DNA from 2 places in the Mesorhizobium sp. KR2-14 genome. Region 1 is predicted to be linked to the other one. Evidence: riboswitches for the same ligand, from Rfam matches in the RefSeq annotation. Region 1 holds a riboswitch; the other holds the start of a gene.
The links. A riboswitch is a leader RNA that binds a small molecule or an ion and turns the genes downstream of it on or off. The one in region 1 is predicted to bind S-adenosylmethionine.
Positions count from the first base shown of each region.

Region 1 (11,223 bases):
GCTTTTCGGCGCGCGCAGAATCAATCTCTGGCGGCTCGGAAGTATCGCGCTTGACCTGGCAATCGCCGCAGGCGCGTTCTTCTCCGCCTATCTGTGCGCGTATGGGCACATCCGTCTGCCCCATGTGCCCGGCATGTGGGAAAAGACGGCCTCGTTCACTGCCGTCTGCGCTGCCTGCTTTTTCATTTTCAATGTGCAGAAAGGCTCCTGGCGCTACGTGTCGCTTTCGGAACTGGGCGCCTTGACGAAGGCGACGGTGGTCGCAGTCGGCGTCTACACGATGGGAGCTTTCCTGCTCTCGCGCGGCGTAAATATGCCGCGCAGCGTTCCCGTGCTGTCAGCCCTCTTCCTGATCGCTGGCATGTCTGCCACGCGAGTCGTGTACCGGCTGGCGATGGAGGGCAACTGGAAGGCGGGTTTCTTCGGATCGAACTGGGCGAACAGGAGCCGCAAGGTCGTGCTTCTCGGGCTTTCGAACAGCGCCGAGAGTTTCATCCGCAGCACCAGGCGCAGCAGCGCCAGCAATCTGTCGGTGGTCGCGATCTTCGATGACGATCCGCGCAACCGCTCGCGCATGGTGCATGGCGTCAAGGTCGTGGGCACGCTGGCCGACATGGAAAGCCATGTAAGACGCCTCGAACGCGGCGGCTTGAAGATTTCGGAACTGGTCGTCACGGAGCAGCAGCCGAGCCGGCAGCGACTGAACGAGATCCTCGAAGTGGCCACAGGCTCAGGCCTGAAGGTGACCAGAATTCCCGACATGACGGCGACCTTGTCTGTCACCAGCAGCCTTCTTGCCGAACCCAAGCCTATCGAACTGGAAGACCTGCTTGGACGCCCCGAGGTGGCGCCCGACACGGAAAGCATAGCCCACCTGATCAACGGGCGCGTGGTGTTGGTTACCGGTGCTGGCGGCTCGATCGGCTCGGAACTGTGCCGGCAGATCGCCACCTCCAATCCGGGGCTGCTGATCGTCACCGACAGTTCGGAGTTTCATCTCTACACGATCGACAATCAGCTGCGCAAAACCTATCCGAAGCTGCCGATCGTCACCCGGTTCGTAAATGTGCGCGACGCAACCCGCGTCAACGACATTTTCCGCCTCTACCGGCCGGATGTCGTATTTCATGCGGCCGCGCTCAAGCATGTTCCGCTGGTCGAGGACAACCCGATCGAAGGCGTCAAGACGAACATTCTCGGCACCCGCAACGTGGCCGACGCGGCGCTGGCCAACGATGCCAAAGCCTTCATCATGATCTCCACCGACAAGGCGGTGAACCCGACGAGCGTGATGGGGGCGACGAAACGCGCCGCGGAAGCCTATTGCCAGGCCCTGGACGCGAGTTTGGCGTCCACACGTTTCAAGACCGTGCGGTTTGGCAATGTGCTGGGCTCGAACGGCTCCGTCGTGCCCCGCTTCCAGGAACAGATCGCCGCCGGTGGCCCGGTGACGGTCACGCATCCGAACATCGTGCGCTTCTTCATGACCATTCCCGAGGCAGTGCGCCTGGTCCTGCATGCGTCTGCGCACGCACTGCGGCATCGGGGCGAGCGCGGCAGGATCATGGTGCTGGACATGGGCAAGCCCGTCCGCATCGTGGAGCTGGCGGAACGCATGATCCGGCTTGCGGGCTTCAGGCCGCATGCCGACATCGAAATCTCTTTCGTCGGGCTTCGTCCTGGAGAAAAGCTCTACGAGGAACTGTTCGATCCCTCGGAAGTGCGGGACGCCAAGACCGACGAGGGCTATGTGATCGCCTCGCCGCGCGTGATCGACAAGACGCTGCTGCACCGCACTTTTGCCAGCCTGGAGGCTGCGGCGGCGCGCGAAGATGCCGACAGGGTAATCGAGCTCCTGTCGCACCTGGTGCCCGAATACCGGGCAGCCAGGCCCTCCTCGATCGAGGTCCTCGAGGCGGACACCTCGGAACTTAATTGACCCGCCTTCAGCTTCAACGGGCAGCGCGACCGCCCGTTTCAGGCGGTGCGAAAATGCTTGGAAAGCTTCAGGCCCTGCGCCTGATAGTTAGATCCGAGATCCGTTCCGTAGAGCGCGTTCGGCCGCGACAGCATGTGCTCATAGACGAGACGGCCGACGATCTGGCCGTGCTCGAGAATGAAGGGCACCTCGTGGCTGCGCACTTCCAGCACGGCGCGGCTGCCGGTGCCGCCCGCGGCGGAATGGCCAAAGCCGGGATCGAAGAAGCCGGCATAGTGGACGCGGAATTCGCCGACCAGCGGATCGAAAGGCGTCATCTCGGCCGCATGCCCGGGCGGCACATGCACGGCCTCGCGGCTGACGAGGATGTAGAACTCGTCGGGATCGAGCACCAACTCGCCCGCGCCGCGCCGGTAGAGCGGCTCCCAGAAATCGTGCAGGTCCTGCGCCGCGCGCTTGTCGACGTCGATCAGCCCGGTGTGATGCTTGGCGCGGTAGCCGATCAGGCCGTCCTTGTCGCCCTGCAGGTCGATGGAGAGCGCGATCCCGCCGCCGGAAATGTTCGGCGTCTCGGAGGCGACGAGCGTTTCCGCCTGATGCAGGTCGTGAAGCTCGGCCTCGGTCAGCAGCGCGTTGCCGATACGGAAGCGTATCTGCGACAGGCGCGAGCCGGTGCGCGCGATGATGGGGAAGGTGCGCGGGCTGACTTCCAGGTAGAGCGGCCCCGCGTAACCGGCCGCGATCTTGTCGAACTCCTGGCCGTGGTCGGTCATGAGGCGGGTGAAGATGTCGAGGCGGCCGGTCGAGCTCTTCGGATTGGCCGAGGCCGAGATCGCCTGCGGCAGCGCGAGGCTTTCAAGCAACGGCACGATGTAGACGCAACCGGTTTCCAGCACGGCGCCCTGCGTCAGGTCGATCTCGTGCAACTTGATCCGATCAAGCTTCTCGGCAACCTTGTGGCCGGGGCCCGGCAGGAAGCTCGCGCGCACGCGGTAGGCCTTTTCGCCCAGGCGCAGGTCGAGGCTGGCCGGCTGGATCTGGTCTGGGTCGAGCGGGCGAGCGGAAACCAGTGCTCCCGACTGGAAGATTGCCGAGATCTCCTGATCCGGAAGAATGCCTGCCTTCGCCAATGCCTGCTCCGCTGAAATGATCGAAGGACGTTTAATGATGTAGATCATTGACGCAAGCCGGCACGAGGTCTAAATGGGCTTTATCCCCGTGGTGATTTGCCGGTCGGCTTGCAGCCACGTTAAACAAGTCGCTAAAGGGCCGCTCGTGCACCGGCATGCGACTCTTCGCGGCCGGTTTTTTTGTGTTTGGATCAAGGCAATGACAAAAAACAAGCACGACTGGAAGCCTGCAACCCAACTCGTCCATTCTGGAGTGCTGCGCTCCGAATTCGGCGAAACCGCCGAGGCGATGTTCCTGACCCAGGGCTATGTCTACGACACCGCCGAGGCGGCGGAGGCGCGCTTCAAGGGCGAGGCGCCGGGCTTCATCTACTCGCGCTACGCCAACCCGACCGTCGACATGTTCGAAAAGCGCATGTGCGCGCTGGAGGGCGCCGAAGACGCCCGCGCGCTGGCCTCGGGCATGGCCGCGGTGACAGCGGCTATCCTGTGCAGCCTCAAGGCCGGCGACCATATCGTGGCGGCGCGCGCGCTGTTCGGCTCTTGCCGCTGGGTGGTGGAGACGCTGGCGCCCCGCTACGGCATCGAGGCGACGCTGGTGGACGGGCGCGAGATCGCCAACTGGGAAAAGGCGGTGCGTCCCAACACAAAGGTGTTCTTCCTCGAAAGCCCGACCAACCCGACGCTGGAGGTGGTGGACATCGCCGCCGTGGCTGCACTCGCCAATTCGGTCGGCGCGCGGCTCATCGTCGACAATGTCTTCGCCACGCCGCTGATGCAGAAGCCGCTGGAGCTCGGCGCACATATCGTGGTCTATTCGGCCACCAAGCATATCGACGGCCAGGGCCGCTGCCTGGGCGGCGTGATCCTCTCCGACAAGCAGTGGATCGACGAGAACCTGCAGGACTATTTCCGCCATACCGGCCCGAGCCTTTCGCCGTTCAACGCCTGGACGCTGCTGAAGGGGCTGGAGACGCTGCCGCTACGCGTGAGCCAGCAGACGGAAAGCGCGGCCAAGATCGCCGATTTCCTGGCCGGGCGGCCGGAGGTGGCGCGAGTGATCTATCCCGGCCGCGCCGACCATCCGCAGGCCGATATCATCAAGAAGCAAATGACTGGCGGCTCGACGCTGATCTGCTTTGATCTCAAGGGCGGCAAGAAGTCGGCCTTCGCCTTCGAGAACGCGCTCGACATTGTGTTGATCTCCAACAATCTCGGCGACTCCAAGAGCCTCATCACCCATCCGGCCACCACCACCCACAAGAACCTGACCGACGAGGCGCGCGCCGAACTCGGCATCGGCGACGGCACGCTGCGCCTTTCGCTGGGGCTGGAGGATATCGACGACCTTCTGAAGGACATCGACGGCGCGCTGAAGGCGGCGGCGTAAAGCCCCAAGCGGCGGGGCGCCCTCCCTCCCCCTTGAGGGCAGAGCACATTGAGTTCGACCCCCACTCCGGTTTGCTGCGCAAACCACCTCTCCCCCGCTCGACGGGGAAGAGGAAACGCCGTCCGCGACGCTGGCTCCCTTCCTCTCCCCTCTTGAGGGGGAGAGGTGCCGAGCGAAGCGAGGCGGAGTGGGGGTAAGCCGAGACATACGCGATCGCCTTGCGCGTCATCCCACCTCGTGGATCGAGGCTCGCACCTATTCATCGCCACGCCCGCTTTCGCGTCTGGCCGTTGTCCCTCGTGCTCCGGCCCGAGGATAACGAGTTGGGGCGACCGGCGCCGCTCGCCGGATTCGGCATTGGAGACCGCGCCTGCGACCTACCCGCCATTCACCAATGCAAGGATAAGCTGGTGGACATTGCCGCCGTCGCTGAGCTCGACCCGGTCGAAGTCGCGGCTGCGCTGGCGCTGCGCCAGCGAGATCTCTGCCAGACGCTTCGTCAACTCTTCGCGGACCTTGCTGCAACCGGCATCGTCGGGAACGGAAAAGCCGATGCTCAGCTGCTCGATTTCCTTCACCATGTCCTTGATGTGGTCGCCGTGCACCCGCTCATGCGCCTCGACCCCTGAATAGAACGCTTCCCAGCTCGTCCTGATGGCGGGCGGCAGTTTTCCGCTCGGCCGGGGCAGCAGGTAGGTGATGGTGAGGTTGGGCCGCGCCGAAACCAGCGTGCAGGCGCCATCCTTCTGTGGCTCGTATTTGCGCGACCAGGTGAGCTTGAAATTGGTCTGCGCGATTGTGCGGATGCCAAGGCTTCCCACCTTCGGGCCCTGTGCGCCGATCGAGGCGTAGAGCTCGGGACCGGTCTTGCCCGATATGGCGTAGGTCTCGACCTTCTCGACCGCCTGCCACTCGGCGTGGGCGACGACGGGCAGCGACGAGGCGAAGGCCGCCAGCAGGCAAATTCGGACTGCCTTGTTCACGCGAATCCCCCGGGAATTTCGATGCGCGCGGAAGCTAGGCGCGGCCGGTGCGGCTTGCAATGCGGCATGAGGCCTTCATCGAAATGTGCGCGCCGCCAGCACGATGCGCGATAGCGCCGTGTAGAAGCTGAGCGCGGCAAACGCATAGGCGATGGCCGGAAACCAGCCCGGGAACAGGCAGAAGGCAGTGAAGGCGGCCAGCGTCTCGGTGGCTTCGGCGAGGCCCGCCGTGAAGAACAGCGACTTCTCGCCCCGCGGCTTGCCCGGCAGCTTGCGCCGTTCGGCCATGACTGCATAGGCGAGGAAGGTCGAGCCATTGACGTAGAAGGAAAGCAGCAGCACGGCGCCGGCAACCGCATTGGCCGCAGGATCGGCCAGCACGAAACCGAGCGGAATGGCGCCATAGAAGGCGAAGTCGAGCACGATATCGAGATAGCCGCCGCGATCGGTGCGGCCGTTTACCCGCGCCACGGCGCCATCCAGCCCGTCGCCCAAGCGGCTGGCAAGCAGCAGCGCAAGCCCGGTGAGGAACCAGCCCTTAGCAATCGCCGCAGCAGCCAGGAGCCCGACGCCGAAGGCGACGAACGTCACCGCATCGGCCGATACCCCGGCCCTCGCCAGAAGGACCCCGCCTGCATCCAGCACCGGGTCGATGCGCTTGCGCGCCCAACCGTCCAGCATCCGCCTACCCCCTGCTGCGTCATTGCGCCCAATAGACGACAATTGCCGCCATGGGGAAATCACAATCACGAGGAAGATGAACCAAAGCCGTTGACCGTCTGCCGCTCAGGGCGGATTCTTTCGGGAACTTAGGAGTGCGACTGCCATGTACCGCGCCGTAACGCGCAACATCGAGGTGAGTGTGGAGCCGTTCTATCTCGAGGAACGCTCGAACCCCACGGAAAGCCGCTATGTCTGGGGCTATCGGGTGACCATTGCCAACCAGTCGGACGAATTCGTGCAGTTGCTGTCGCGCTACTGGCAGATCACCGACGAGAGCGGCCGGGTGGAGGAAGTACGCGGCTCGGGCGTCGTCGGCGAACAGCCGGAGCTGAACCCCGGCGACAGCTACCAATACATGTCCGGCTGCCCGCTCACCACGCCCTCGGGCATCATGGTGGGGCGCTACACCATGCGCAACGAACGCGACGAGTTGTTCGACGTAGAGATTCCGGCCTTTTCGCTGGATCTGCCCGGAACGGCCCACACGGTGAACTGACGCGGCGGTAATGCGTCGGTAAGCGTCTTCCTGAGAGGAACGGCGCGCTGCTGCGAGGTTCCGGCATGGATCCTCGGGTCAAGCCCGAGGATGACGAACCGAAAAATGTCACTGCCAACTTTCGCCGATAGGTGCCTTGCAGAAACGCCTCTGCCTTCGTCATCCTCGGGCTTGACCCGAGGATCCATGCCGTAACGCATCAACCAAGCCATGCAGGCAGAATGCAGGATTGCGTCCTTGGACCGATCCGCTACCGTCCAACCATGACGGGCTATGTGTACATGACAGCCAGCCAGAAACGCGGCACGATCTATATTGGCGTGACCAACGACCTTGGCCGTCGCATCCCGGAGCACAAGGAGGGCAAGGGATCGCGCTTCACGGCGCGGTACGGCGTGCATCGGCTGGTGTGGTACGAGGAACATTTCGACATCCGCGACGCGATCCAGCGCGAGAAGTCACTCAAGCGCTGGCTGCGTCAGTGGAAGATCGAATTGATAGAAGCTTCCAACCCCGACTGGAACGAACTCCTGCGGGGTTCCGGCTGGTGAGGCCGGAGGACAGATCAAACCGCCTCGGTGAACTCGTCCGGCTCGAACTCGTATTTCTTCGAGCAGAATTCGCAGTTCACGCGGATGAGGCCGTCTTCCACGCTGTCGGCGATCTCTTCGGCTGAAAAGCCGCCGAGAATGCCGCGCACCTTATCGCGCGAACAGGAGCACTGGTCGAGCACCTCGACGCTATCGAACACGCGCACGCCGTGCTCGTTGAACAGGCGGTAGAGCAGCCTTTCGGAGCCGACGGTGGGGTCGAGCAGTTCGGTCGGCTCGACGGTGGCCGACAGCGCCAGCAATTCCTGCCAGGAATTGTCGGCGACCTCGCGCGGCGACAGGTCGGTGTCGCCATCGCCGCCATGGATGTCGGGCGCGCGCATGCGTTCGGGCGCCTTGGGCAGGAACTGCGCCAAGAGGCCGCCGGCGCGCCAGTATTCGCGGCCGCCAGCCCCCGGCACGACCTGCTTGCCCACGGCAAGCCGGACGTCGGTGGGTATCTGCTCGGACTGGCGGAAATAGGTCTTGGCCGCTTCCTCCAGCGTGATGCCGTCGAGCTGGACGATGCCCTGGTAGCGCTGGGTGTGCGGGCCCTGGTCGACCGTGAGCGCCAGCACGCCGTTGCCCAGCAGCGCTTCGGGCGAGCTTTCGCCAGCCGCAATCAGCCTCTCCAGCCGCTCATTGTCGAAGCGGGCATAGGCGCGCACCGAATGCGGCGTGGCGAAATCCGCCACCAGCATGTCGATGGGCCCGTCGGTGCGGGTCTGGAGGATGAATTTGCCCTCGAACTTCAGCGAAGTGCCGAGCAGCACGGTCACCACCACCGCCTCTGCCAGAAGGCGCGCGACGGGCTCGGGGTACTCGTGACGGGCGAGAATCTGGTCAAGCAGGGGCCCGAGCTGCACGATGCGGCCGCGCACGTCGAGCGGGCCGACCTCGAAGGGCACGACATTATCGTCGCCGGCCACGCCGAATTCGCCGAGCTTGAGTTCTTTATCAGCCAATGGATCCAATTCCTTGTGGCGGCCTGCCGGCGGGACGAAGCGCCGGAGCCGCTGGTTCAGACATCAAAGCGGGTATGATCCGGGGCAAATAGGCATCGCCACGCGCCGGATCAAGCTTCTGAGCTGCAAAACCGCCCGCGCGGACGGAACGGATCAGGCGCCCAGGCACCAGGCCAGCACCGCCTTCTGGGCGTGCAGGCGGTTTTCGGCCTCGTCGAAGACCACCGAATTCGGCCCGTCGATGACCTCGTCGGTGACTTCCTCGCCGCGATGGGCGGGCAGGCAGTGCATGAACAGCGCGTCGGACTTGGCGCGCTTCATCAGCGCCTCGTTGACCTGATAGGGCAGGAAGACATTGTGCCCGCGGGCGCGATGCTCCTGGCCCATCGAGACCCAGCAGTCGGTGACGACGCAATCCACGCCCTCGACCGCCTCCTCGGCGCTGCGCGTAAACTTCAGAGTGGCGCCGTTCTCGCGCGACCACTCGATGAAGTCCTGCATCGGCTCGCTGCCTTCCGGCACGGCGATGTTGAGATTGAAGCTGAAGCGGGCCGAGGCCTGCATCAGCGAGTGCAGCACGTTGTTGCCGTCGCCCACCCAGGCGAAGGTCTTGCCGGCGACCGGGCCGCGATGCTCCTCGAAGGTCATCACGTCGGCCATGATCTGGCAGGGGTGGGTGTCGTCGGTGAGACCGTTGATGACCGGAACGGTGGCGTTCTCGGTGAGCTCGACCAGCCGCTCATGCGAGGTGGTGCGGATCATGATGGCGTCGACATAGCGCGACAGCACCTTGGCGGTGTCGGCGATGGTCTCGGAGCGGCCGAGCTGCATCTCGGTGCCGGTGAGCATGATGGTCTCGCCGCCCAGCTGGCGCATGCCGACGTCGAACGACACGCGGGTGCGCGTCGACGGCTTGTCGAAGATCATCGCCAGAACCTTGCCGTCGAGAGGTCGCGAACGCTCGCCGGCTTTCAGGCGCCCCTTGCGCGCGACCGCATCGTCTAGGATGCCGCGCAGCGTGTCTGCGGAGACGGTGGAAAGGTCGGTGAAGTGGCGGATACCACCTGTCATGTCGAACCTCTGAAGGCTGTTTCGTCTATGCCCTATGCGGCGGCTGCGGACAGGCCCTTGGCGGCCGCGTGAATGCGGTCCAGGGCCGCGCGGATCTCGTCGTCGGAGACGGTGAGAGGCGGCAGCAGGCGCACGACATTGTCGCCGGCGGGAACCGCCAGCAGCTTTTCGTCGCGCAGGGCGGCGTTGACCTTGGTGTTGGGCAGCTTGCACTTCAGGCCCAGCATGAGGCCGGAGCCGCGCACGCCTTCGATGACGTCCGGGAACTCGTCGGCTATTGCCGCCAGGCCCTGCTTCATCAACAACGCCTTGCGGCTGACTTCGTCGAGGAAGCCGTCTTCCAGCACCACGTCGAGCACGGCGTTGCCCACGGCCATGGCCAGCGGGTTGCCGCCGAAGGTGGTGCCGTGCACGCCGGCGGTCATGCCCGAAGCGGCAGCTTCGGTGGCCAGGCAGGCGCCTACGGGGAAGCCGCCGCCGATGCCCTTGGCAATGGCCATGATGTCGGGCGCGACGCCCGACCATTCATAGGCGAACAGCTTGCCGGTGCGCCCAATGCCACTCTGAACCTCGTCGAAGATCAGGAGCAGGCCGTGCTGGTCGCACAGTTCGCGCAGGCGCTTCAGAAGTGCGGCCGGCACCTCGCGGATGCCGCCCTCGCCCTGCACCGGCTCGATCATGATCGCGGCCGTCTCCAGCGTGATCGCCTTTTCAAGCGCTTCCATGTCGCCGAAAGGCACCTGGTCGAAGCCGTCGACCTTGGGGCCAAAACCTTCCAGATACTTCTGCTGGCCGCCGGCGGCGATGGTCGCCAGGGTGCGGCCGTGGAAGGCGCCCTCGAAGGTGATTGTGCGGAACTTCTCCGGGTGGCCGTTCACATACTGGTAGCGGCGCGCGGTCTTGATGGCGCATTCCAGCGCCTCGGCGCCCGAATTGGTGAAGAACACCTTGTCGGCGAAGGTGGCAGCCGCCAGCCGCTCGCCCAGCCGGGTCTGGCCGGGGATCTCGTAGAGGTTGGAAGTGTGCCAGAGCTTGCCGGCCTGCTCGGTGAGCGCCGCCACCAGCTTCGGGTGGCCATGGCCCAGCGAATTGACGGCGATGCCGCCGGCAAAATCGAGATATCGCTCGCCGTCCTGCGTGATAAGCCAGGAGCCTTCGCCCCTTTCGAATGCCAGGGGTGCGCGTGCGAAAGTCTCGTAAAGCGCCGAACCGCTCATTATTTGCGTCTCCGGGTGCCGAAAAACCAAAAAGCCGCCCAATTGGCGGCCTTTAGGAGGCATATTTCTTTTTGGACCATGAAGTCAATGAAAACTGCGCACCTCCACGCAAGACCGCCGAAAATACACTGGGCCAGACCAGGCCCGAGGCCGATGTCGGTGGCAGGCAAGTTGGGGAAAACCCAAAAAACCGATTCTTGTGGCAGAACAGACTCTTGTCACCGAGTCTACCGATAAGGTAATTTGCGAGCCAGCAATAACTAGATTTGGTGCGGCAACCCAATCACCCGAGCATATGTGGTGTCGTCCTGGCCATGGTCGGGACGCTGATGGATTCCGAGTCGCGCACTGCTGTAGGAGCACGTTCTCATGAACTGGACTGACGAACGGGTCGAAACCCTCCGCAAATTATGGGCTGAAGGTCTCAGTGCAAGCCAGATCGCCGCGCAACTCGGCGGCGTCAGCCGCAACGCGGTTATCGGCAAGGTGCACAGGTTGAAGCTTTCCAGCCGCGGCCGCGCCACCGCCGCCCCTGCGCGGCAGAAGAAGGCTGTCCAGCCTGCGACCACCGTGAAGGCCCCGGCCCGCCCGGCGGCTGCCCCAGCGCCCGCGCAGCCCCGCATCCTGACGCCTTCGATCGGCGCGACCGCGCTGCAGGCCCAGTTCGACGCCGAGCCGATGGCGCGCCAGTATCTGCGCCCGACCGAGGACGTGGTGGT
Region 1 is NZ_JBDZDR010000002.1:221,968-233,190, reverse strand. Features, by position in the region: gene ABLE86_RS05625 (nucleoside-diphosphate sugar epimerase/dehydratase) at 1-1,939, shown strand, start outside; gene ABLE86_RS05620 (2'-deoxycytidine 5'-triphosphate deaminase) at 1,978-3,069, opposite strand; SAM riboswitch at 3,148-3,224, shown strand; gene ABLE86_RS05615 (O-succinylhomoserine sulfhydrylase) at 3,269-4,459, shown strand; gene ABLE86_RS05610 (DUF922 domain-containing Zn-dependent protease) at 4,837-5,424, opposite strand; gene ABLE86_RS05605 (CDP-alcohol phosphatidyltransferase family protein) at 5,518-6,123, opposite strand; gene apaG (Co2+/Mg2+ efflux protein ApaG) at 6,269-6,661, shown strand; gene ABLE86_RS05595 (GIY-YIG nuclease family protein) at 6,925-7,212, shown strand; gene ABLE86_RS05590 (Hsp33 family molecular chaperone) at 7,227-8,216, opposite strand; gene argF (ornithine carbamoyltransferase) at 8,370-9,287, opposite strand; gene ABLE86_RS05580 (aspartate aminotransferase family protein) at 9,320-10,504, opposite strand; gene ABLE86_RS05575 (GcrA family cell cycle regulator) at 10,874-11,223, shown strand, end outside.

Region 2 (11,223 bases), on a different contig from region 1:
AGGCCAGCAGCGTGCGGCGCAGGCCCACGCGCTCCATCAGCGCGGCGGCGAAGGGGCCGGCAAGTCCGTAGAGGAAAATGCCGATGGCTGCGGAAAACGAGATCACGTCGCGCCGCCAGCCGAAGGCTTCTTCCAGGGGAAGCATCAGCACGCCCGGCGCCGAGCGCAAGCCGGCCGCGATCAGCAGCGAAAGGAAGATCACCGCCACGACCACGAAGGCGTAACGCTGGCCAAAGGGGCGCTTTTGAACTAAGCTCATGTTACTGACCGGTACGTTGCGGGTTGTCATTTGTACGTACCGGTCAGTAACAAAGTCAAGAGAGCCAGTGCATGTCGACCAAGACGAGCATCACGAAGCTGCCAGATGCTGCCAGATCGGACGATGCAGCGCAGCACCAGCCGCGCGCGGCAGAGCGCATATTGGGCGCGGCGCGCAACCTGTTCTATCGCCAGGGCATCCGCGCCATCGGCGTCGACGAGATCGTGCGCCAGGCGGGCGTGACCAAGCCCAGCCTCTATCGCAGTTTCTCGTCCAAGGACGAACTCGCAGCGTCCTATCTGCGCCGCTACGAGGCGGAGTTCTGGGAGCGCTTCGACAAGGCGGTGGCCGACCATCCGGGCGATCCGCGCGGCCAGATACTCGCGTTCCTGGAAGGGGTGGGCCAGCGCGCGGTGCAGCCGGACTACCGCGGCTGCGGCATGACCAACGCCGCGATCGAATATCCGGAGCATGGCCACCCGGCGCGGCTGGTCAGCGAAGCCAACAAGCGCGAGTTGCGGCGGCGATTGCGCGCCATGGCGGCGGAAATGGGCGCGGAAGATGCCGACACGCTCGGCGACGGGCTGCTGCTCTTGATCGAGGGCGCCTATGTCTCGGGCCAACTCTTCGGACCCGGAGGGCCTGCGGCGAGCGTAGCCGACAATGCCGACCGTCTGATTGCAGCGAGCCTGAAGCAGCGCTGACGGCCGCCGGGAAGACTATTCGGAACTTACGAGCCGTTTCGGTTCCCGCTCGGGCAGAAGTTCCTCGGTTGCCTGGACTACGGCGCCAGCAGGGCTTTCGGGCTGGTCGAGTTCGCGCAGCCATTCGCGCCAGACCGCGACCAGAAGCGCCATCAGCACCGGGCCGATGAACAGGCCCAGGAAGCCCATGGTCTTCACGCCGCCCACCAGGCCGAAGAAGGTGGGGAGGAAGGGCAGCTTGATCGGCCCGCCGACCAGTCTGGGCCGCAGCGTCTTGTCGACGATGAACAGCTCGATCGAGCCCCAGGCAAACAGCCCGACGCCGGCGATGGGCGTGCCGCGCGCGACCAGATAGGCCGACACCAGCGTGAACGACAGCGGCGCGCCGCCGGGGATGAGGGCCATGACGCCGGTGAGCACGCCGAGCGTGACCGGCGAGGGTACGCCGGCGATCCAGTAGGCGGTGCCGAGCACCACGCCTTCGCCGATGGCGATCAGCGTCATGCCGGTGACGGTGGAGCTGATGGTTGCCGGCACCACGCGGGAAATGCGTTCCCAGCGGGTCGGCAGGATGCGCTCGCCGAACTTGTCTATCTGCCTGGCGAAGCTTTCGCCGTCGCGATAGACGAAGAACAGCGCAATCAGCATGAACAGCAGCGTCAAAAGCAGGTTGAAGGCGCCGCCGCCGGCCGCCAGCACGCCGCGATAGATGCTGCCGATATTGGCGCCGCTGACGATCTGGATAAGCTCGCCGATGGCACCGGGGTGGCCGATGTGGCGCACCCATTGCTGGTCCAGCCATTCGCCCACGCCCGGCAATGCGGTCATCCATTCGGGCGTCGGCGCGCCGTTGCGGTTGGTTTCGACCGCCCAGCTGAACCATTCCCGCACTTCGTTGACGGTGTAGGTTCCGGCCAGAACGATCGGCACCACGAGGAAGGTGATGATGAAGACGAGCGCCAGCGTGGCCGCGACGGTGCGACTTCCGCCAACGGCGTCGCGCAGCCGCTGGTAGAGCGGCCAGCTCGCAAAGGCGATGACGAGCGCCGCGAGCACCGGTACCAGGAAGCCGTTGAAGAAATAGACGCCCGCCGCGATGATCAGCACCAACAGCCATCGGGCCGCCGTGAGTGGCGGGATGAGCGGGATGCGGGCGGGCGTGGAAAGCCCGAGCAGGCGAGGTTCCCGCTTCGAGGGCCCGAGTTCCTGTTCGCTCAAATGCCTTTTCTCCTCAGCTTGACGCGGCGTCTTCTTCACTACTCTCTTGCGCGGGCCGCACCAAGGGATTTCGCGCAACGGGGAGCATCTGCCGCACGCCGGAAGCTCGGGGCCCGGCGAAGTCGACTGCCGGAAGGATAGCAGCGGAAGGGTACCGCTTTGTGACCAGCCAGGAGTTTTCGCCGGACAATGCGATCCGCCGCCATTGCCGGGCGAGAGATTGCGGAAGCCTCAGCGTCATGGCGTGTCGAGGGACATTCCGACGTTTTCCAGGTCGTAGGGCGTGGTCTGATAGACCTGGTTGATCCAGTTGCCGAACAGAAGATGGGCGTGCGAACGCCACCGGTTCAGCGGCCGGCGGGCCGGATCGTCGTCGGGGTAATAGCCGTGCGGCACCTCGATTGGCGTACCGGCGGCCACGTCGCGGTCATACTCTTCCTTGAGCGAGGTGGAGTCGTATTCGATGTGGTTGAACATGTAGAGCCGGTTGCCGGTCGCCTCGGCCAGCAGGCAGGGGCCGGTCACGTCCGATTCCATCAGCAGGTCCAGCCCCGCGCCCGTGGGAATGTCGGCGCTGCGCACCTCCGTCCAGCGTGAGACGGGAATGGCGAAATCGTCCGAAAAGCCGGCCAGATAGGGCGAGGCGGGCGCATTGTTGCTATGCCGGAAGACGCCGAAGGCCTTCTTGTCGAGCGTGTATTTCGGAATGCGGTGGAAGTGCCAGGCAGCCGCCATCGCGCCCCAGCAGATGAAGAAGGAGGAATGGACGTGAGTGGTGGTCCAGTCGAAGATGCACTTGAGCTCGTCCCAATAGGTGACTTCCTCGAAGTCCAGCAACTCTATGGGCGCGCCGGTGACGATGAAGCCGTCGAACTTGCGGTGCCTGACCTCTTCCCAGGTCTGGTAGAAGGAGATGAGATGCTCCTCGGCCGTGTTCTTGGCCTTGTGGTTGCCGATGCGCACCAGCGTCAGCTCCACCTGGAGGGGGGAGGCGCCGATCAGTCTGGCGATCTGCGTTTCCGTGCGGATCTTGTTCGGCATGAGGTTCAGGAGCCCGATCTGCAGCGGACGGATGTCCTGCCGCAGCGCCGTCCGTTCGTCCATCACGGACACGCCTTCGCGCACGAGCACCTCGCGGGCGGGGAGCTGATCGGGGATCTTGATCGGCATCGCACAAACTCCAAACAAAAAAGACCGGTGGCGAAATCGCGACCGGTCCGAACGAATTTGTCGTAATCGGTCCCTTTAGCGACTTGTTTAACGTGGCTGCAAGCCGACCGGCCAAATCACCACGGAACGTTGCAGCTTTTTTACGTCCGTGCCCGGGCGGCGTCAATCACTTAGGGGTGTCGCATTGCAATTGCACCCGATGGACCCCCACCCCTAACCCCTCCCCACAAGGGGGAGGGGGACGATTTTCGGGACCGTTGCCACCCGAAACGGCGAAAGTTGGCGCCGGGCAGCCACGCCGCAAGAAACCCCTCCCCCTTGTGGGGAGGGGCAGGGGTGGGGGTATAAGCCGACCGGTGTCCTCGAGCCCAGGACCAAAAGCTTTTTCTCGACAATCCGCGCCCTGGCGGGTATTTCCCTCGCGTCCCTTTTGACCGTGGAAAGCCGGATTTTTCAGCCATGACGCAAGCGAATGACGTGAGCCGCCCGCAGCCGAAGCCCGGCATCATGGACATCGCTGCCTATGTGCCCGGCAAGAGCAGCGCGCCTGCGGGCGTCACCAAGGTGCACAAGCTGTCGTCGAACGAAAATCCGCTCGGCGCTTCGCCCGCCGCCATCGAGGCCGTGCGCGAGGTTGCAGGCCGGCTCGAATTCTACCCCGACGGCTCGGCCACCAGGCTGCGCGAGGCTATCGGCGAGGCCTATGGCCTGAACCCGGCCAATATCATCTGCTCCAACGGGTCGGACGAAGTCATCGGCCTGCTGACGCAGACCTACATGCAGCCGGGCGACGAGGGCATCTTCACCGAGCACGGCTTCCTGGTCTACCGCATCTACATCCAGGCAGCGGGCGGGGTGCCGGTCGTGGCCAAGGAGAAGAACGAGACCGCAGATGTCGACGCCATCCTCGCGGCGGTGACGGACAAGACCAGGATCGTGTTCCTGGCCAACCCGAACAACCCGACCGGCACCTACCTTCCCTTCGAGGAGGTGCGCCGCCTGCACGCCGGCCTTCCCGGGAACGTGCTGCTGGTGCTGGACGCGGCCTATGCCGAATATGTGCGCCGCAACGACTACGAAGCCGGCATCGAGCTGGTCTCGAACTCGCAGAACGTGGTCATGACCCGCACCTTCTCCAAGATCCACGGGCTTGGCGGCGTGCGCCTGGGCTGGGCTTACGCGCCCGCCCATGTCGTCGATGCGCTGAACCGGGTGCGCGGGCCCTTCAATGTCAATGCCGCGGCCATCGAGGCGGGCGTGGCGGCGATGCGCGACCGCGCCCATGTCGAGCACACCGTGGCGCACAACGAGCAGTGGCTGGCATGGCTGACGGAAGAGCTGACCAGGCTCGGCCTTCGCGTTACGCCCAGCGTCGGCAATTTCATCCTCATTCACTTCCCCGATGACGGGAAGCACTCGGCGGCGGCGGCCGACGACTATCTAGGCGAGCGCGGTTATATTCTGCGGCGCGTTGCAGGCTACGGTTTTCCCAACGCGCTGCGGATGACAGTCGGAACCGAAGAAGCCAATCGCGGCGTCGTCGCCGCTCTCACCGAGTTTTTGAAAAGCTAGAAAATGTCCGCTCCATTGTTTGAGAAGATCGCCCTCGTCGGCATCGGCCTCATCGGGTCGTCGCTGGCGCGGGTCATTCGCCGCGAGGGCCTCGCCGGCCATGTCGCCATCGCCACCCGCAGCCCCGACACGCTGAAACGTGCCGAGGAACTGGATCTCGGGAATTCCTACACCACCAGCGCCGCCGAGGCGGTGAAGGACGCCGACCTCGTCATCGTCTCGGTGCCGGTCGGTTCGTCCGGCGCTGTCGCCGAGGAAATCGCGCCGGCGCTGAAGCCCGGCGCCATCGTCACCGATGTCGGCTCGACCAAGGGCTCGGTGATCGCGCAGATGCAGCCGCACATGCCCGCGCATGTGCATTTCATTCCCGGCCATCCGCTGGCGGGCACGGAAAAGTCCGGTCCCGACGCCGGCTTTGCCGAACTGTTCGAAAACCGCTGGTGCATCTTCACGCCGCTGCCGGGCACCGACCCGGAGGCGCTGGAGAAGCTGTCGGAATTCTGGCGCCGCTGCGGTTCCAACATCGACACCATGGACCCCGAGCATCACGACATGGTGCTGGCGATCGTCTCGCACCTGCCGCACATCATCGCCTACAACATCGTCGGCACCGCCGATGACCTGCAGACGGTGACGAAGTCCGAGGTGATCAAGTATTCGGCCTCCGGCTTCCGCGACTTCACGCGCCTGGCCGCATCCGACCCCACCATGTGGCGCGACGTGTGCCTGCACAACAAGGACGCGATCCTGGAAATGCTGGCGCGGTTCTCGGAGGATCTTGCCTCGCTGCAACGCGCCATCCGCTGGGGCGACGGCGAGAAGCTGTTCGACCTGTTCACGCGCACCCGCACCATCCGCCGCTCGATCATCGACGCCGGCCAGGACATCGACGCGCCCGACTTCGGCCGCCAGGTCGTGGCGCATCCGGAGAAGCTGGCGAAGGGCTGAGCCCTGCTGGTTTGGGGCTGCGTTGACAGTTGCCTCGCTCGCGTCCTCTCCCGAAGGGAGGCAATCGCATATGGTGTGATTACCCCCACTCCGCCTCGCGTCGCTCGGCACCTCTCCCCCTCAAAAGGGGAGAGGAAGGGCGCCAGGCTCGCGGCCGGCTCTTCCCTCTCCCCCGTCGAGCGGGGGGTCCGAAGGACGGGCGAGACCCGCGGCTCGCCCCGGAATGGTGGTTTGCGAAGCAAACCGGAGTGGGGGGTCGAATTCAGTTGCTCATCGCTCTACTGCAGCGGCGGCACTTGGCCGAGCTTGATGAAGCCCAGCGATGCCTTGCCCTTGACGATCTTCAGCGGCAATGACGGCTCCCTGCCGAGCAGGGAAAGGCCCATGAAGCCCTGGTGGATTTCCCGGCTCTTTTCCGGCAGCACGCCGCCAAGCACGGTGGCCAGGCCCTGTGGGTCGCGAACCTTCACCTTGAAATCGGCGTCCAGCAGGCCGTCCTGATCGACCGAGAACGGCCCGCTCAGTGAGAGGCCGGTGGTCTGGGCCGTGGAGAGGTCGAGTGTGTGGATGGTGCCGGACTGGCCGCGCAGGCTTTGCGTCCGGCTGCCGATAAGCTGGACCCCGTTGTTGATGGTGAGGTCGGTTTCACCCGACAGCGGCGGCACGGTGCGGCCGTCCACGACGGACGGGTCGAGCGAGAGGCTGGAGAATGTGCCGGCCAGGTCCACGTCCGCACCGTTGGGGCGCATGTGGCCCTCGAAGGTCTCCACGGTTGCCAGGTGCGCGCCGTCAGTGGTGTCTGCGTTCAGCTGACTGCCTTCCAGCGAGACGCGCTGCGGCAGCGGCTGGGCCAGCCGCACGCTGGCGCGAAGATTGCCCCAGGCGAGCGCGAGCGAGAGTGCCTGTGGCACGTCGATGCGGGCGGGGCCGTCAAGCTCGGCGATGAGATGGGCGGGATCGTAGATCTGGCCCACCGAGCGGAAGCTGCCGGCGGTGATACTGATGCCGCGCGCCGGGTCCGTGAAGGCGACGCGGTCGCAGAACAGGCCGAGCCTGAACGGGAAGCCGCGCGCCACCGGGTTGGCGCAGTCGGCGGTCACGCCGTCATGGTTCAGCGCCGCGATGCGGGACTTTGCCTGCGCCTCCAGCTTGTCGGCAAGGTAGAACCAGCCAAGGCTGTAGCCGCCGAACAGCACCACGATGAAAAGCGCCAGCCACATGAAGCGGCGGCTGTAGTTTGGCTTGCGGCTGTCGTCTGACGGCATCTTGGCGAAGATCCTCTTCTTCCGGGCGCTCCTTTCGGGAGCATCCTTTTTCCGAAACGGGCCGACCCGGCAAAATCCTGTCTTTCCTTTCGGCGGCGATATTTTATGCATGGCTTCGAGGCAGCAGTGCGCTGCATTCGGAGTTGGCTTCTCGATATGGGCGATTTTTGGGTTTTTGGCTATGGCTCGCTGATCTGGCGTCCCGGCTTTGCGCATGTCGAGACCCAGCGCGCGCATCTGCATGGCTTTCGCCGTTCATTATGCGTGCAATCCTACGTCCATCGCGGCACGAAGGAACGTCCCGGCCTGGTGCTGGGGCTCGACCGAGGCGGCTCCTGTGTCGGCCTTGCCTTCCGCGTTCCGGGCGAGCTGCGCGAGGAGGTGGTGAGCTATCTGCGCGAGCGCGAACTGGTCACCAATGTCTATGTCGAGCGCACCCATGTCGTGCGCCTCGCCGCTGGCGAGAGGGTGGAGGCGCTCTGCTACATCGTCGACCGCGCGCATGAGCAATATGCCGGCAACCTCCATGAGGCAGAGGCGGCGCGCATCGTTGCCGGCGCGGTCGGGCAGTCGGGTCCGAACGAGGAATATGTGCTCAACACGCTTCGGCATCTGGAAGCGCTCGGCATTCGCGACCACTGGCTGGAAGCCGTGGCGCGGCGGCTCTAGCCAACCGGCCCTCGCCAGGCGCGCGGGCCAGGGGCTGAGGAAAACGGGCCCTAGACCTTCGCGCCCAGTTCCTTCAGCCGCTCCACGGCCGTCGGCGGCAGCGGCGGCGGGTTTTTCGACCTCGCCGCCTCGATGAGAAGCTGGTCGCAGGCGGCTTCGGTTTCGGCGATAAGCCGCTGCATGAACTCCTCCTTGCCCAGCCCTGGCGGGATCGGCGGCAGGAAGCGCGCGTGGATGGTGCCCGGATGGCGCAGGAACTTGCGGCGCGGCCAGTAGAGCCCGGCCACATGCGCCACCGGCACCACCGGCAGGTTGAGCTGCGAATAAAGTTCCACGATGCCCCACTTGTAGGCCGGCTCGGCGCCGGGCGCGCGGCGGGTGCCTTCGGGATAGATGATGAGCTGGCGGCTGTTGCGGTCAAGCTCCGCCTTGGTGGCGGCCACGGCGGCCTTCAGCGCCTTGGAGCGGCTGCCGCGATTGACCGGGATCATGCGCATCTTGGCGATATACCAGCCGAAGAAGGGTATCCAGGTCAGCTCGCGCTTGAGGATGTAGAGCGCATCGGGAATGTAGGGCAGGAATGCGATCGTGTCCCAGAAGGACTGGTGCTTGGGCGCGAGGATGTAGGAGCCATGCGGCAGGTTTTCCTGCCCCGTGACCTCGCTTTTCGTGCCGGCGATCTTCTCCTGCAGCCACAGGCTGGAGCAGGCCCAGAATTTCGGCACGAACCAGGCGCGCTGGCGCGACGCCAGGAAATAGAACGGCGTCCAGAACAGCATCTGGAGGATCAGGTTGGCGTAGAAGACGATGTTGAACGCCAGCGAGCGAATTTGAACCATGGATGAAACCTGAGACGGAAGGTCAGGGCTGGTTACACCAAGAACTGCCAAAGGAAAACCATGGCGCGACGCCGTGACGGCAAGAGATCTCAGTTGGCGGCGGTTTTCGAGGAAGCATCGACCACTGCGACACCGCCCGCCGTCGAGCGCAACGGCACCACGGCCCGTGCCAGCGCGGCGACATATTTGGTGTATTCGGTGAACAGCACCCTCAGCGCGCCGCGATTGGTCATCCAGCCGCCGCCGTCCAGCCGCGTATTGACCACCGGATAGGGTTTCAGGTCGGCATCGGCGATGAGACGGCCCAGTTCCAGCATGCTGCGCGGCATGTGATAGTTGTTGGTGACGAGGATGACGCTGGAATAGGCGTGGTCCTCGATCCACTTGGCGCTTTCCTCGGCATTGCCGATCGTGTCCAGCGCGGCATGGTCGATATCCACGCAGCAGGAAAACAGCGCCTTGTCGGCGCCAGTCGCGATCTGCAGCGACTTGCGCCCGGCCGAGGGGTGCACGCCGCTGATGAGCAGGCGCTTGCCCTTGCCCGACTTGAGCAGTTCCAGCGCGGCGTCGAGGCGCGCCTGGCCGCCGGTCAGAACGATGATGCCATCGGCGCTCGGCGGATTTTTAGGCGTGGTGAGACTGCTGATATGGTGGGCAAACACGCCGAAGCCGGCGGCAAACAGCATGCCTGCGCAGACGAACCCCACGGCCGCCGTGCGCAGAACGTCGCCTGTGCGCTTGGATTGTGCTGTGGCCGCCACCGGATCGTCCCTCATGCCGTCGCTGGCATCCTCTTTTCGAACCACGTCATCATATCATGGAAATTTGCGAATGGACGCCATGCAGGTTTCCGCACATTCGGTTACGGCCGGTCGTGCTGCGTGAGAGGATGATGCGATCAGTCCGCCTCCGGTCTATAGCCCGTCGTGATGGCCGACCTCGATGTCCTTGAGGTAGGTGACCACGGTCACGTGCGAGGTGGCGGCCGTCAGCGCTCCGATGAGCAGTACGACCAGCGCGACCCCGCCATAGCCTGCCGCGCCAATGGCGAAATTGCCGAACAGCGCGGTCGCCTGGTCGGCCTGCGGCGTGGCCAGGTTGCGCGACGACCACCACGAAAACAAGACGAAGACGATCATTGCCGCCAGGCCGCCGGCGGCCGCGCCCTTCATGCCGCTCAGCAGGAAATGCTTGCGGAACTGCGCGGCGATGAAACGCGCCTCCGCGCCGACAAAGTGCAGCACCTCGATGATGTGGCCGTTGCCCGACATGGCGCCGCGGGTGGCGAACACCACGGTGAGCACCGTTGCCGACAGCATCAGCACCAGCACGGCCATGCCGAGCGTGACGGTGGTGTGCGCCATGGCGACCAGCCGGTCGACCCAGGTCCGGTGGTCGTCCAGCGTGGCGCTGGGCACGGCCGGCAGCAAATGCTGGCGCATGGCCACGAAGTCGGGCGGGTTGTCCTCGTCGATTGTAACGATGACCAGCCGCGGCACCGGCAGCTCGTCCATGTCGAGGCCCGATCCCAGCCATGGTTCGAGCAGGCGGGCGGTGGCCTGTCGGTCCACGATCTTGACGCCGCGCACGCCTGTGAACTGGCCGGCGATCTCGGCGGCCTTTTGCAGTGCGGCCTCCATGTCGAGCCCGTCGACCGGCCTGATCTGGATCGTCGCCTCGCGCGCGATCTGGCTTTCCCAGGTCGAAGCGGTGTCGCGCACCAGGGTCACGGCGCCCAGCGTCAGGCACGACAGGAAGGTCATGATGGCGATGACGAACACCAGCGCGCGCCCGGCTATGTTCTGCGGCGGTACGATGGGCGCGGTCTTGCGCCGCGCGTGGCGGGGCGCCTGCGGGGCCTCGTCGGGCGCTTCAGTCATAGACGTCGAGCCTTCCGTCGGCCAGGATCATGCGCCGTGCGTCGACCTGTTCCATCAGGGCGAGATCGTGCGTGGCGATCACCACCGCCGTTCCCAGCCGGTTGAGTTCGATGAACAGGCGCAGCAGCCGCCGCGCAAGCGGCGGGTCAACGTTTCCGGTGGGCTCGTCGGCCAGCAGCAATTCGGGCTGCTCGATCAGGGCGCGCGCGATTGCCGCGCGCTGCTTTTCACCGCCCGACAGCACCGGCGGCAGCACATGCATGCGCTCGCCAAGGCCGACCCATTTCAACAGCTCGGTCACGTCGCCGCGGTAGCTTGCCTCCTCGCGTCCGCGCACGCGCAGCGGCAGCGCGACGTTCTCGTAGGTCGTCATGTGATCGAGCAGGCGGAAGTCCTGGAACACCACGCCGATGCGACGGCGCATCAGCGGCAGCTCCTGCGGCGATATACGCGAGCGGTCCTTGCCGAAGACGGTGATCAGCCCGCGCGTCGGCTTCAGCGACAGGAACAGAAGCCGCAGCAGGGTGGTCTTGCCGGCGCCGGAGGGGCCCGTCAGGAACTGGAACGAGCGTTCGGGAATGTGCAGGGAAATGTCGCGGAGAATTTCCGGGCCCATCCCGTAGCGCAGGCCGACGTTCTCGAAGCGGATCAAATGCAGAGCCCTTGGGTGTTGGGGCCCCCAAAGCGGGCCGACTGTTC
Region 2 is NZ_JBDZDR010000007.1:184,569-195,791, forward strand. Features, by position in the region: gene ABLE86_RS18095 (MFS transporter) at 1-259, opposite strand, end outside; gene ABLE86_RS18100 (TetR/AcrR family transcriptional regulator) at 331-963, shown strand; gene ABLE86_RS18105 (AI-2E family transporter) at 979-2,181, opposite strand; gene metA (homoserine O-succinyltransferase) at 2,419-3,351, opposite strand; SAM riboswitch at 3,406-3,484, opposite strand; gene hisC (histidinol-phosphate transaminase) at 3,811-4,923, shown strand; gene ABLE86_RS18120 (prephenate/arogenate dehydrogenase family protein) at 4,927-5,871, shown strand; gene ABLE86_RS18125 (DUF2125 domain-containing protein) at 6,150-7,136, opposite strand; gene ABLE86_RS18130 (gamma-glutamylcyclotransferase) at 7,293-7,805, shown strand; gene ABLE86_RS18135 (1-acyl-sn-glycerol-3-phosphate acyltransferase) at 7,856-8,644, opposite strand; gene ABLE86_RS18140 (YdcF family protein) at 8,734-9,330, opposite strand; gene ABLE86_RS18145 (ABC transporter permease) at 9,559-10,524, opposite strand; gene ftsE (cell division ATP-binding protein FtsE) at 10,517-11,176, opposite strand.
Region 2: linked by a shared signal. The riboswitch ahead of metA (homoserine O-succinyltransferase) and the one ahead of ABLE86_RS05615 (O-succinylhomoserine sulfhydrylase) in region 1 are both predicted to bind S-adenosylmethionine.